Regions from separate parts of the Aciduricibacillus chroicocephali genome, predicted to be linked through region 1. Evidence: riboswitches for the same ligand, from Rfam matches in the RefSeq annotation. Region 1 holds a riboswitch; each other region holds the start of a gene.

Evidence for each region. A riboswitch is a leader RNA that binds a small molecule or an ion and turns the genes downstream of it on or off. The one in region 1 is predicted to bind S-adenosylmethionine.
Region 2: it holds a riboswitch for S-adenosylmethionine, as region 1 does, so the genes downstream of both, QR721_RS11320 (5-methyltetrahydropteroyltriglutamate--homocysteine S-methyltransferase) here and QR721_RS09675 (methionine ABC transporter ATP-binding protein) in region 1, are expected to answer to the same signal.
Region 3: it holds a riboswitch for S-adenosylmethionine, as region 1 does, so the genes downstream of both, QR721_RS11820 (O-acetylhomoserine aminocarboxypropyltransferase/cysteine synthase family protein) here and QR721_RS09675 (methionine ABC transporter ATP-binding protein) in region 1, are expected to answer to the same signal.
Region 4: it holds a riboswitch for S-adenosylmethionine, as region 1 does, so the genes downstream of both, QR721_RS04370 (5-methyltetrahydropteroyltriglutamate--homocysteine S-methyltransferase) here and QR721_RS09675 (methionine ABC transporter ATP-binding protein) in region 1, are expected to answer to the same signal.

Annotation. Positions count from the first base shown of each region.
Region 1 is NZ_CP129113.1:1,843,607-1,846,684, reverse strand. It holds gene QR721_RS09695 (arsenate reductase family protein) at 1-18, shown strand, start outside; gene gcvH (glycine cleavage system protein GcvH) at 101-484, shown strand; gene QR721_RS09685 (toprim domain-containing protein) at 631-984, shown strand; gene QR721_RS09680 (thioredoxin family protein) at 1,008-1,325, shown strand; SAM riboswitch class I at 1,387-1,493, shown strand; gene QR721_RS09675 (methionine ABC transporter ATP-binding protein) at 1,595-2,626, shown strand; gene QR721_RS09670 (methionine ABC transporter permease) at 2,616-3,078, shown strand, end outside.
Region 2 is NZ_CP129113.1:2,180,432-2,183,509, forward strand. It holds gene QR721_RS11315 (DUF2691 family protein) at 1-44, opposite strand, end outside; gene QR721_RS11320 (5-methyltetrahydropteroyltriglutamate--homocysteine S-methyltransferase) at 174-1,277, opposite strand; SAM riboswitch class I at 1,396-1,495, opposite strand; gene QR721_RS11325 (LysE/ArgO family amino acid transporter) at 1,621-2,226, opposite strand; gene QR721_RS11330 (manganese efflux pump MntP) at 2,475-3,029, opposite strand.
Region 3 is NZ_CP129113.1:2,283,008-2,286,085, forward strand. It holds gene rarD (EamA family transporter RarD) at 139-1,044, shown strand; SAM riboswitch class I at 1,101-1,222, shown strand; gene QR721_RS11820 (O-acetylhomoserine aminocarboxypropyltransferase/cysteine synthase family protein) at 1,327-3,003, shown strand.
Region 4 is NZ_CP129113.1:830,924-834,001, reverse strand. It holds gene QR721_RS04375 (MFS transporter) at 1-631, opposite strand, end outside; SAM riboswitch class I at 722-832, opposite strand; gene QR721_RS04370 (5-methyltetrahydropteroyltriglutamate--homocysteine S-methyltransferase) at 858-1,973, opposite strand; SAM riboswitch class I at 2,081-2,180, opposite strand; tRNA gene QR721_RS04365 (tRNA-Leu) at 2,354-2,437, opposite strand; gene QR721_RS04360 (TerC family protein) at 2,505-3,078, opposite strand, start outside.

The DNA of each region.
Region 1 (3,078 bases):
AAATGGTTGCAAAAATAAGCAAGCATAGTAGAATAATAGTTGTTAGCCTCGGCTAGAAGACAAACTTTGCAATGATACTTGCTATTACGGAGGGATTATGATGAGCAACTTGCCTGAAGAACTTCTATATTCTGAAGAACACGAATGGGTTAAAAAAGAAGGAGATAAAGTTCGCATCGGTATCACTGACTTCGCACAGTCTGAACTTGGTGACATCGTATTCGTTGAACTTCCTGAAGAAGATGACGAAGTAGCTGTAGGTGACTCTTTCGGAAGCGTTGAGTCTGTAAAGACAGTTTCTGAATTGTATTCACCAGTAAGCGGAACTGTTGTTGAAGTGAATGAAGATCTTGATGACACTCCAGAAGCAGTTAACGAATCTCCATACGAAAATGCATGGATGCTTGTTGTTGAACTTTCTGATGATTCAGAACTTGACAAGCTTATGACTGCTGAGCAGTACAAAGCTTTCATCGAAGGTTAATCAATTCATGCAAACCGGCAAGCGGCTTATGAGCTGCTTGCCGGTTTTTTTGTGCTTTGAACCTTTTCATTACATTGGGCAAACACATAATTGGCATGCTATCATTAATATATATAAGGTGAAGTTATTGCTGGAGGTGCTGTAAGATGCATATAGACCTGAGCAAAGTCATTATTGTTGAAGGTTTGTCTGATAAACGGCAAATCGAGAAGATCATCCTGGAAGAGATTGAGGTGATCTGTACGAATGGCACGCTCGGGGTATCGAAGCTGGATGAATTGCTCGATGAATACAACCTTGATCATCGCGACGTTTACATTATGGTTGATGAAGATAAGTCGGGACAGCGCTTACGCAAAATGCTTGCAAGAGAGCTTCCGCATGCACAACATATTCATACAACGAGTGAATTCAGAGAAGTAGCTGCGACACCAGACTATGCGCTGGCTACAGCTCTAGCCGCCAAAAGGATAGCAGTCAATCCGCTCTTTCTCCTATAAAAAACCGATAAAAGGTGAATCCATTGCGAGAAATCATACAAAATGAATTAAATGACAAAGACTTGCTGCTGTTCATCCATTCACCATTCTGTGGTACATGCCATGTAGCAGAAGGAATGCTTAGACAAATTGAAACAACATTGGACAAAGATATCTTTTTCCATATGAATGCTTCTCTCCATGAAAGCTTCATGTATGAGCATAAAATTGAGAGCGTTCCTTGTCTCTTTATAAGGGAAAATGGAGAAACTAGGAAGAAGGTGTATGCCTTTCACTCCATTGCCAATATTCTCAGTATCCTTCTCGAGCAAAAACCGGAATTGTTCGACAGAATGTCTTGACGAGCAAGCAGTAGCATGATAATATTTTTCTTAATCAATTTGCATATTTCAAATTATCTATCTCTTATCAAGAGCGGTGGAGGGAAAGGCCCTTTGAAGCCGCGGCAACCTTCAACATGGTTGAAAAGGTGCCAAGTCCAGTGAAGCAGAAGCTTTGCCAGATGAGAGGACATAAAGACAAGCCCGATCGTTCATGCGTCTTTCTGTTCTCTGCAGAAAGGCGCATTAATTGTGTATTAGGAATGTAGGCAAGGAAGGTGGACAGCTAGATGATCGTCATCGACAGCTTGACCAAAGTGTTTCGAACAAAGAAGAAACAGATCACAGCAGTAGACAATATTAATCTATCCATTGCTGAAGGTGAAATATTCGGCGTGATTGGATATAGCGGTGCCGGAAAGAGTACATTTATCCGTTTGCTTAACCGGTTGGAAGAACCATCTGGCGGCAGTATCTCCATTGGAGAAAAGGAGATTACTAAACTTTCGAGCAAGGAACTCCGCATTGCCAGGCAGGATATTGGAATGGTATTCCAGCATTTCAATTTGCTCTGGTCGCGTACAGTAAGAGAGAATATAGCGTTTCCGCTTGAGGTTGCTGGGGTAAAAGCTGAGGAACGCAAACGTCGAGTTGAAGAGTTAATCGGACTTGTTGGACTGGCAGGAAGGGAAGATGCCTATCCGTCCGAGCTTTCAGGGGGACAAAAACAGCGAGTCGGCATAGCCCGTGCTCTCGCCAATAATCCGAAAGTCCTTCTCTGTGATGAAGCGACTTCCGCTCTTGATCCGGAAACAACGAATTCGATTCTTGATCTTCTCGTTCGGATTAACAAGGAACTTGGACTGACAATCGTACTGATTACCCACGAAATGCAAGTTATTCAAAAGATCTGTAATCGGGTAGCTGTCATGGAGGCTGGAAGAGTCGTTGAACTCGGTGACGTGCTTGACGTATTTTCACATCCGAAGCAGCCCATCACGAAGAAATTCATCGAACAAGCTCTCGGCTTTGAAGATGAGGAAGATGGATTGAGCAGCATTGTGGACTCCTACAAGACTGGCAAAGTATTGCGCTTGCATTTTGTAGGTGAAATGGCAAATGACGCATTGATTAGTCGGATTGCGAAAGATTTCAATGTCGAAATCAGCATTATTCAAGGCAAAATCTCCCAGACACAGCGCGGTGCTTATGGCACACTTGTAATCCATATGAATGGAGAACAATCTGAAGAAGAGCGCGCACTTTCCTATATTAAGGAAACTAAAGCTGCCAAAGTGGAGGTGCTCCGTAATGCTGAATGAATTATTTCCGGCAATTGATGTAAATGACCTTATTCAGGCGACAGAAGAAACATTTTATATGACTTTGCTTGCCCTGGTCGGGACACTAATACTTGGTCTCATTCTCGGACTTCTGCTCTATCTCACTAGTAGAGGGAATGTTTGGCAAAACAAACCGGTTAATATCATTATAGCGGCTCTTGTGAACATTTTCCGAGCGATTCCATTTATCGTTCTCATACTCCTGCTGTTCCCGTTTACGGACTTTTTACTTGGTACAATCCGTGGTCCGAACGCAGCGTTGCCGGCTCTTATTTTAGGAGCGGCACCATTCTATGCGAGACTTGTTGAAATCGCATTGAAAGAAGTGGACAGAGGTGTTATCGAAGCAGCTCAAGCTATGGGAGCGAGCACTGGAAGAATCATTTTCCGCGTATTGCTTCCGGAGTCGATGCCTGCGCTTATTTCAGGGT
Region 2 (3,078 bases), 340 kb from region 1:
ACACCATCACTCTCTGACAAGCTAACATTTACTCCACGCAGCAATTTTTATCCCTCCTTTTGCATGCAAGTAACTGGAACTTCCCACTCGCCCTGCTCACTCAAAAAATGCGTACCCAACCCAAATACTCGGATCAGACACGCATTTATTTCTAAACAAAGTTTATCAGAAACTTATCCCCAAATCTCTTTCGCAATATCTACAACATATTTCAACTTCGCCCACTGTTCCTCTTCAGTCAAAATGTTTCCGTGGTGAGTGGAAGCGAAACCGCATTGCGGGCTGATGCACAATTGTTTCAATGGCACGTATTGTGTCGCTTCTTCCACACGGGCTTTGATGTTTTCTTTATCTTCCAATTTGCCGTGCTTTGAAGTGAATACGCCGAGGACGACACGAGGACCGCCATTTGGAATGTGTTCCAGCGGAGTGAAATCACCGGAGCGGTCATCATCGTACTCAAGGAAGAACCCGTCCACTTTTTCCTTAGCGAACAAAGTTGGCGCGATTTTCGCGTAGCTGCCTTCGAACGCCCAGTTGGAGCGGTAGTTACCACGGCAGAGATGTGTTGTAATCGTGAGATCTTCCGGCTTGCCTTCAAGTACACCGTTCGCAACGCGCAATGCCAATTGAATAAGCTGTTCACGAGTATAGGCACTGTCATTGAAGGGAATTTCCGGTGCGTTCAGGCCAGCGATATATACGTCATCAAGCTGCAAATAGCGGCAGCCCGCATCATAAAAAGCCTTGATTGCATCGCGGTACGTCTTGATGATATCCTCTGCGTATTCTTCAATATCCGGATAAATATCTTTGTTGCGAATGCCCGCGTTGAACAACTGGTTCGGGCTTGGAATGGTCTGTTTGGCAACAGCACGGTCCCCAACGATTTCCTTGAACTCAACAAATTCCTTAATATGCGGATGATCTGCGTTGAATGAGATTCTTCCATTTACTCGAATATCGTAGCGTTCCGTTTCTTCTCCTTTGAATTTGAAGCCATGTTCAGGCACATAGCCTTCTACGCCGTTCAAATGCTCAAGGAAATCTGTATGCCAGAATCTGCGGCGGAATTCACCATCTGTAACGGCCTGCAGTCCGACTTCAATTTGCTTATCAACAATCTTCTTAATTTCTTCTGTTTCTATCAGATACAATTCCTCGGAAGTAATGCTGCCTTCCTGGAAATCCTTTCTTGCCTTATGGATTCGCTCCGGACGAAGCAAGCTCCCTACATGATCTGCTCTGAATGGCGCTTTCGCTGCTGTGTTTGTCATTGAAGTACTCCCCCTCGTCTTATCTGATAACTCTCTTAATGCGAACCAGCAAGGTTTAAAACAGCCCCCTCTTCTTAGTTAGAAGAGGGGGCGAATGTGATTAACGCATGACCAGCTCTTCTTATCTTCCGCATGATTTTCTGGAATTGGCACAGTACTTGAACAAGTCCGCTGCCGAGGCTTCAAAGGGCCAGTCCCTCCACCTCTCTGGATAAGAATATTTAGAATTATCAATTTAAAATAACTATAGCTTCCTAAAGGTAAGTTGTCAACTAAAAATAACACTGTTTCAAATAGTCTATATTTAATATAACCGGAGGCCTTGTCCCTTTTGACGTTTCAGTCAACCGACAAGCCCAATTAGAAGATAAACAGCCGTTCCCCAAATGAAAAGAGCGGAGCATTTATTGAAAATAGTCATCAAATTCCCTGATCTTTCGAGCCGCTTCATTGAGTTGCCCGCCAATGTCAATGCGAAGAACCAGACCCATGATACGGCGATGCACGTAATTGTGAAGAGGATTTGATCTGTACCGGCGTATTTCAATGCGCTCGTACCAATCACACCAACTATATCGATGATGGCGTGAGGATTCAGCAAGGATACAGACAGGGCGAAGACGATCTGTTTGTTAATTGGCAGCGCCTTCCCCACTGTTGAAGTAGAAGGACTGGATCGCCAAATTGAATAACCCATATACATTAAAAATAGTATGCCTGCGCTCATCAACCCAAGACGCAGCCACTCGAACTGCAAAACGATTACCGATAACCCGAACACAGCGACAAGGATGAGGAATGTGTCACAAATGGCGGCTGTAATCGTTGCAGGAAATGCACTCAGCAGCTTTGGCTGTGTAGCTCCTTGTGTAAATACAAAAACATTTTGGACGCCAAGCGGCAATATGAGTCCAAATGCGAGAATGACTCCATGTATCATTGCTTCCATTTTGTCATCTCCTTTCCCACTATTACTTTATATGTTTTTTCTCTCAATGAAAATAAGTCTCCGCAAAAATGGCTGCTTTCCTGCTCTATTACTTAAAACTGTTTAACACAAAAACACTTTGGAACCCCCAATGTCCAAAGTGTTTTTGTATACTCATATGTTTACTTACAACTCGCACATACAGCAGCATCCCCTACAAGAAAAAACAAGCAGCCCCAAATAAGAGCCGCTCGCCATATACAAGATATCTATCCAAACATCGTAAACAGACCGAAACCAGCCAAAATGCTGCCCCCGAGCAATTCACTATATCTTCCAAAGAACCCGCGTACTTTTCTGCCGATCAAAAGACCGAGCCACGTTAGCAAAATACTCATAACTCCAAAGGCCGCGATGACAAATAAGGTCTTTGATTGCGATAGTCCAAGACTTAATCCTGCCGAGAAGCTGTCGATGCTCACTGTGAAAGCAAACAGCAGCAAGCCAAAACCGGCCGGCTGGAACAGCATCTCTTCCTGTTCGCGAAATGCTGAGAAGAACATTTGAGCACCAATGCCAAGCAAAAGCAAACCTCCAAGTAACTCCGCCCATTCGCCGAACCTGCCTGAGATAACCTGTCCAAGCAGAATCCCTATGTATGGCATGGCCATATGAAATAAACCGATTACGAAACCGATAATTGCAATTCGTTTCAGACGCAGCTTCTGCATGCCAAGTCCAAGGCTTACACTGAAAGCGTCCATGCCAAGTGCCCCGGCAAGTAGAAGCAATGAAACCATTTCCCTCAAATCATTAGAATCCATCCGACACACTCTCCCCTGACCATATATGCTTGTTCATTCTATGCCTGTC
Region 3 (3,078 bases), 440 kb from region 1:
TGCATATTATATTTCCCCTATGAGACGGTTGCCATTCCTCTTCTCTATCTGTAAAATTGCTCTATTGTCCATATTTCCAAATGGAAAAACTGTTTTCGCTTCTATTGTAAAACTTATTTATGCAAGGAGGCTCGCATCATGGAGCGAAACACGAATATGAATTATGGCATTCTCATCACATTTATCTCTTATATCATATGGGGGCTTCTGCCACTTTATTGGAAGCTGCTCGGTGACGTATCTCCTGATCAGATCCTTGCGGCAAGAATCGTCTGGTCATTTGTCTTCATGCTTATCGCACTTACAGTAAGTGGCGGCTGGAAGAAGTTCACTACTGAAGCGAGAATGCTATTGCATGACAAACGAAACTTGGCGAAAATCGTCATTGCTGCTTTTGTCATCACTCTGAACTGGCTCACATATATATGGGCAGTGAACACAGAGCATGTTATCCAGGCAAGCCTCGGTTACTACATCAATCCGCTCGTCAGCATCCTTCTCGGTATTGTCATTTTGAAGGAATCATTGACACGCAGGCAGACCGCAGCGGTCATTCTTGCTGTCGTGGGCGTACTCTACATGGCTTTTGACTTCGGAAAGTTCCCATGGATTTCCCTCGTCCTTGCCTTCAGCTTCGGCATTTATGGCCTTCTGAAGAAAACAGTCAACTTAAGCGCGATGACAGGTCTCACTATTGAAACACTCGTCGTCACCCCAATTGCGCTCATTTACTTATGGTTAGCGCCTACTAGCAGCGGTTTTACATTTACCGAACTGACTGAACGCGACCTGCTCTTAATTGGGACAGGCATTGCTACAGCAGTACCTCTGCTATTGTTCGCTACCGGTGCCAAACATATCCCGCTCGCACTGATCGGTTTCATCCAGTATGTGGCACCGACATTGATGCTTCTGCTCGGCGTATTCCTGTATCATGAACCATTTACAAGAGCACATGCAGTTGCCTTCGCTTTGATTTGGGCAGCTCTCTTCCTTTATATGAGTTCATTGATGCGCGGAAGGAAAAGGCGCAAGCAAAATTAGAATTGACTTATTAAATTCTGACTGTTAAAATTGTTTTTAAATTCAAAATCATATATCTCTTATTAAGAGTGGTGGAGGGATTAGGCCCTGTGAAGCCCGGCAACCTGGAATCGGGAGACATCTCATTTTTCATGGTGCCAAATCCTACAGATGTGCATGCACAACTGACAGATAAGAGGCGGACGGACTTAAAAGCGCATCCCCTCTTCCACGTGAAGACAGGTGCGCTTTTTTCATAAATCGGTCCAATTCCCTCAAAACAATTCAAAGGAGGATCATTTCATGAGTTCATTCAATTTCCAACATCCGGAGACACAGCTTCTCCACGGCGGTCAGATCGCTGACCCGACTACCGGTTCACGTGCGGTGCCGATCTATCAGACTACTTCCTACGTTTTCAAAGATACAGAGCATGCCCAGAACCTATTCGCACTTGCCGAACCAGGTAACATTTACACTCGAATCGGCAACCCGACAGTTGATGCCTTCGAACAGCGTGTTGCGCTTCTTGAAGACGGTTCTGCTGCTGTCGCTTTCTCTTCCGGAATGGCTGCAATCTCAATGGCCATTATGAATATTGCGGGTGCAGGAGATGAAATTATCGCTGACAGCAACCTTTACGGCGGTACATACAATCTTTTCGTACATACATTGCCGAAATACGGCATTAACGTAAAGTTCGTCGATGGTGGAGATCTTGAAGCGATTGAAAACGCAATTACAGATAAGACGAAGGCAATTTTCGGAGAAGTCATTACGAATCCCAGTCTGAACGTATTCAATATTGAAGGTGTCGCACAAGTTGCTCACAAGCACGGTGTACCACTTATTATTGATAACACATTTGCAACGCCTTATGTATGCAAGCCAGCCCAATGGGGTGCAGATATCATCGTTCACTCTGCAACGAAATGGATGGGCGGACATGGTACAGCAATCGGCGGCGTAGTCGTAGACAGTGGACGTTTCGACTGGGCAGCAAGCGGACGTTTCCCTGAATTCACTGAAGCAGACGAAAGCTATCACGGATTGAAATATGCAGACCTTGGACCTGTTGCCTATGCAATCAAAGTACGCGTCCAACTGCTTCGCGATATCGGTGCTTGCATCAGCCCGCAGAACGCTTTCCTCCTTCTACAAGGCTTGGAAACATTGCATTTGCGCATTGAGCGCCATAACGACAATGCAATTAAAGTCGCTGAATATTTGAATGGCCATCCGAGCGTTGAATGGGTGAACTTCCCTGGACTTGAGAATCATCCTTCACATGCCGCTGCGAAGAAATACTTTAAATCCGGCTTCGGTTCTGTCATTACTTTCGGTATTAAAGGCGGACGCGAAGCAGGACGCAAGCTAATAGACAACATTGAATTGTGGTCCCATGTTGCAAACGTTGGTGATGCAAAATCTCTTATCATCCACCCTGCTTCTACAACACATCAGCAGTTGAATGAGGAAGGTCTCAAGAAAAGCGGCGTAACAGAAGAGCTTGTCCGTCTTGCGGTTGGTCTCGAATCAACAGAAGATACATTGCGTGATCTGGACCAGGCGATTGCCAAAGCTACAGGAACAGAACCGCAGCTGCCACATAATGAGGAATCTGTATCCAAATGGCTCCTTACTTCCCCGTTTGATCGTGCTGACGGCGGCCTTCGCCAAAAGTCCATCGCCGTAATCGGTGCAGATGATGTACGTGAAGAAGTGGAAGGTCTTAAAGCACTTGGCTTCGGAATCCAGGAAGTCGAGCTCGCTTCCAAGGTTGACGAACAGACAGATGCCATCTGGTTCGCTAACAAAGAAATCGCAGGATGCGCTGTCAACAAGATTGGCGATAAGCAAGTCAAAGTTATTTTTGGCACAGGCGAAGCAGCCGACAGCTATCGCAATGCAGGTTATACAGTCATCCAGAACAAAACACCATTTGAATTAGCCAAAGCACTGCGCAATGATCGCAGCTAATTAAGCAACAGTGAAGAACCGTCTCTGCCGCAGGGACGGTTCTTCTTTCCCTTCTAACATTTTCATTACATGGAA
Region 4 (3,078 bases), 1.0 Mb from region 1:
CTCGTCCAGGCTGTTCTTTCGGCTTCAAGAATAGGTATAATATGATTCCGACTACAAGCGTGAGCCCGCCTGTGACATAGAATGGGAATCTCCATGCTTCTTCTCCCATAAATGGTTCAGCAATCGTTAGCAAATAAGGAACACCAAGCATACCAGCCGTCAAACCAACAGAAACACCAGTCAATACGACGCCCATTCCCGTCCCGACTTTATCAGCAGGTGTATGATAGGCAATATAAGAACGATCATTTGAGTAAAAGACGCCTTCTCCAAGACCGAGTAAAACTCTGAATAAAATAAATGCTACAAGTCCTCCAACGAGCCCGGTTAATAGAGTTGCAATACCTGCCCAGAAAATACTGCAGACGATTACTGCACGATAACCGTGCTTATCCCCAAAATAACCTCCTGGGAACTGCATTAGCATGAAGCCTGCAAAAAACAGACTCCCAATCAATCCGCCAATTCCATGTGGGTTTTCAACATTTGCAAAGAATGACACATTATGGTCAATCATATATGTAATGATTGGACCTGCTGCTGTGCGGTCAATATAAGAAATGACCCAACCTAATAGAAGCAAACTCCAGATTTTGTGATAAGGCTGCCAACCTTCTTTTTGTTTAGACATTGCTGTGTTCTCCTTTTTCTAAAGATTATGTCACTTATTTATATAAAAAAGCTCCTCTTCGAAAAGAGGAGCTCTGTAACCAGTGGACCTCTCTTATGTCGCATAGACTAAAGCTATGCAGGATTTGGCAACTTTCAATAAAGGTATATCGAAGGCTGCCGGGCATCATCGGGCCAGTCCCTCCACCACTCTTCATAAGAGTTCTGCCGGCTATAGATTTGTATAATTACTTCCAAACATCCTCAGCGATTTTAATCACGTGACGGATTTTTTCCCACTGCTGTTCTTCAGTCAGCAAATTGCCTTCCTCTGTTGAGGCAAAACCACATTGCGGGCTCAGGCAAAGCTGTTCGAGCGGTACATACTCAGTAGCTTCAGCAATACGTGCCTTGATCTGTTCCGGATCTTCCAGCTCACTGAATTTTGATGTGACCAAGCCAAGCACAATATAGAGATCAGAACGCTTTACATGGCGCAGAGGTTCGAATCCTCCAGATCGTTCATCATCAAACTCAAGGAAGAGACCATCTACATCGAGACCACCGAAAATCGTTTCCGACAGTGCTTCATAGCTTCCACTAGACATATAAGTGGATTTATAGTTACCACGGCAAATATGCATTGTAACAAGCATATCTTCCGGACGTTTCGCAATCGATTCATTAATCGCACGCGCACACAATTCTGCGATTTTCTCAGGATCCTTACCTTTCCCAATCATGGAAGCTCTTCCTTTATCTGAGAAGAAGATCGCCCAAGAAGTATCATCAATTTGCAAGTAGCGGCATCCTTCATCATATAGTGCCTGAATGACACCTTGGTAGGCTGCAATCAAATCATTAATGATTTCCTCATCGCTAGCGTATACACCATCTTCAAAATCACCTCTGAAGAAAAGCATATTCGGGCTTGGAATTGCGAACTTCGCAACAGCATCCCCAACAATCCCGTTCAAAAACTTGAAATGATCAATCATATAATGTGAGCTGAAACCAATTTTATCTGTCACTCTGATTCCGCGTTTTTTCGTCTCTGTGCCAGTGAACTGCAAACCTTTATCAGGAGTGTAACCTTCTACTCCATCAAAGCCCTCCAGAAAGTCGAAATGCCACCAACTGCGGCGGAATTCACCATCTGTAATAGCCTGCAATCCAACTTCCTTCTGCTTTTCTACCAGTTTGGTAATTTCCTCATCTTCAATTTGACGCAGCTCTTCAGCTGTAATTTCCCCATTTTCTCTTTGGGCACGAGCCTTTTTCAAGCGCTCTGGACGCAAAAAACTTCCAACATGATCTGCTCTGAAAGGTGCACGCACATTTCTCTTTTTTGTAGTTGTTCCCATCTCTTCAGCCTTCTTTCTCGTAAATATTCATCAAGACTGCCAAAAAACAGCCATAAATAAAATCCCCTTCTAAAAATAAGAAGAGGATTGTAGATGCATAGCCACTCTTCTTATCTTCAAGCAAACGCTTCTGGAATTAGCACAGTACTTCTAGAGTCTGTTGCTAAGGTTTCAACGGGCCAGTCCCTCCACCTTTCTCGATAAGAAATTATTAAATTATTCGATAACTTATGACAATAATATACATGGTTACTTATTATCAGTCAAGGGAATTTTCTAAATTATCCTTTTATACTGTTTAATCTCACGACTTGCTAATAACGATAGAAAAAACAAAAAAGTCTTGCATCTTAATTAAGATGCAAGACTTTTTTAAGAGATACCGGTGGTCGGGGTCGAACCGACACTCCCGTGAAGGAACGGGATTTTGAGTCCCGCGCGTCTGCCAATTCCGCCACACCGGCATAATAGAATGTGATTGGCTACTTGAAATATTATGAGGCAAACGCGCGTCTGCGTCAAGAAAAAATTTTAAATTTCTTCTCGTTTTTTCTTCCGCATACTAGAAAGTACAGAAACAGCTACAATCAGAAGCAAAACAACCCAGAAAATCGTATTCCAGAGAGCTCCATGGACAAACCCTTCCGGAATCACTCCAATTTTCGGATGAGCTAGCGTAAAAATTGCAAGCTTAATCCCAACCCAAGCGACAATAACGTAAGCCGCTTTCTCCAGGACAGGATATTTATTCATAAGCTTAATCAGATATGTAGCTGCGACTCGAATCAGAATCAAACCAGCCATCATTCCGGTAAAGATTATGGCGAACTTCCCTCCATCCATACCACCGAATTCAGGCAATGGACTATTGGGCAGGGAAACAGCAATGGCCACTGCTGCCAATATTGAATCGATTGCAAATGCAAGATCGGTCAATTCCACTTTAACAATCGTCTTCCAAAGACTTGATTCAGGAGAGACGGATTGTTTTTCCTCTTCCTCAACCGTTTTACCTGATTTTCTTGGAATAAGATTTTTCACACCAAGATAAATCAGATAAATTGCTCCAATTGCCTGCAGTTGCCAAAGACCAGCAACAAAGGAA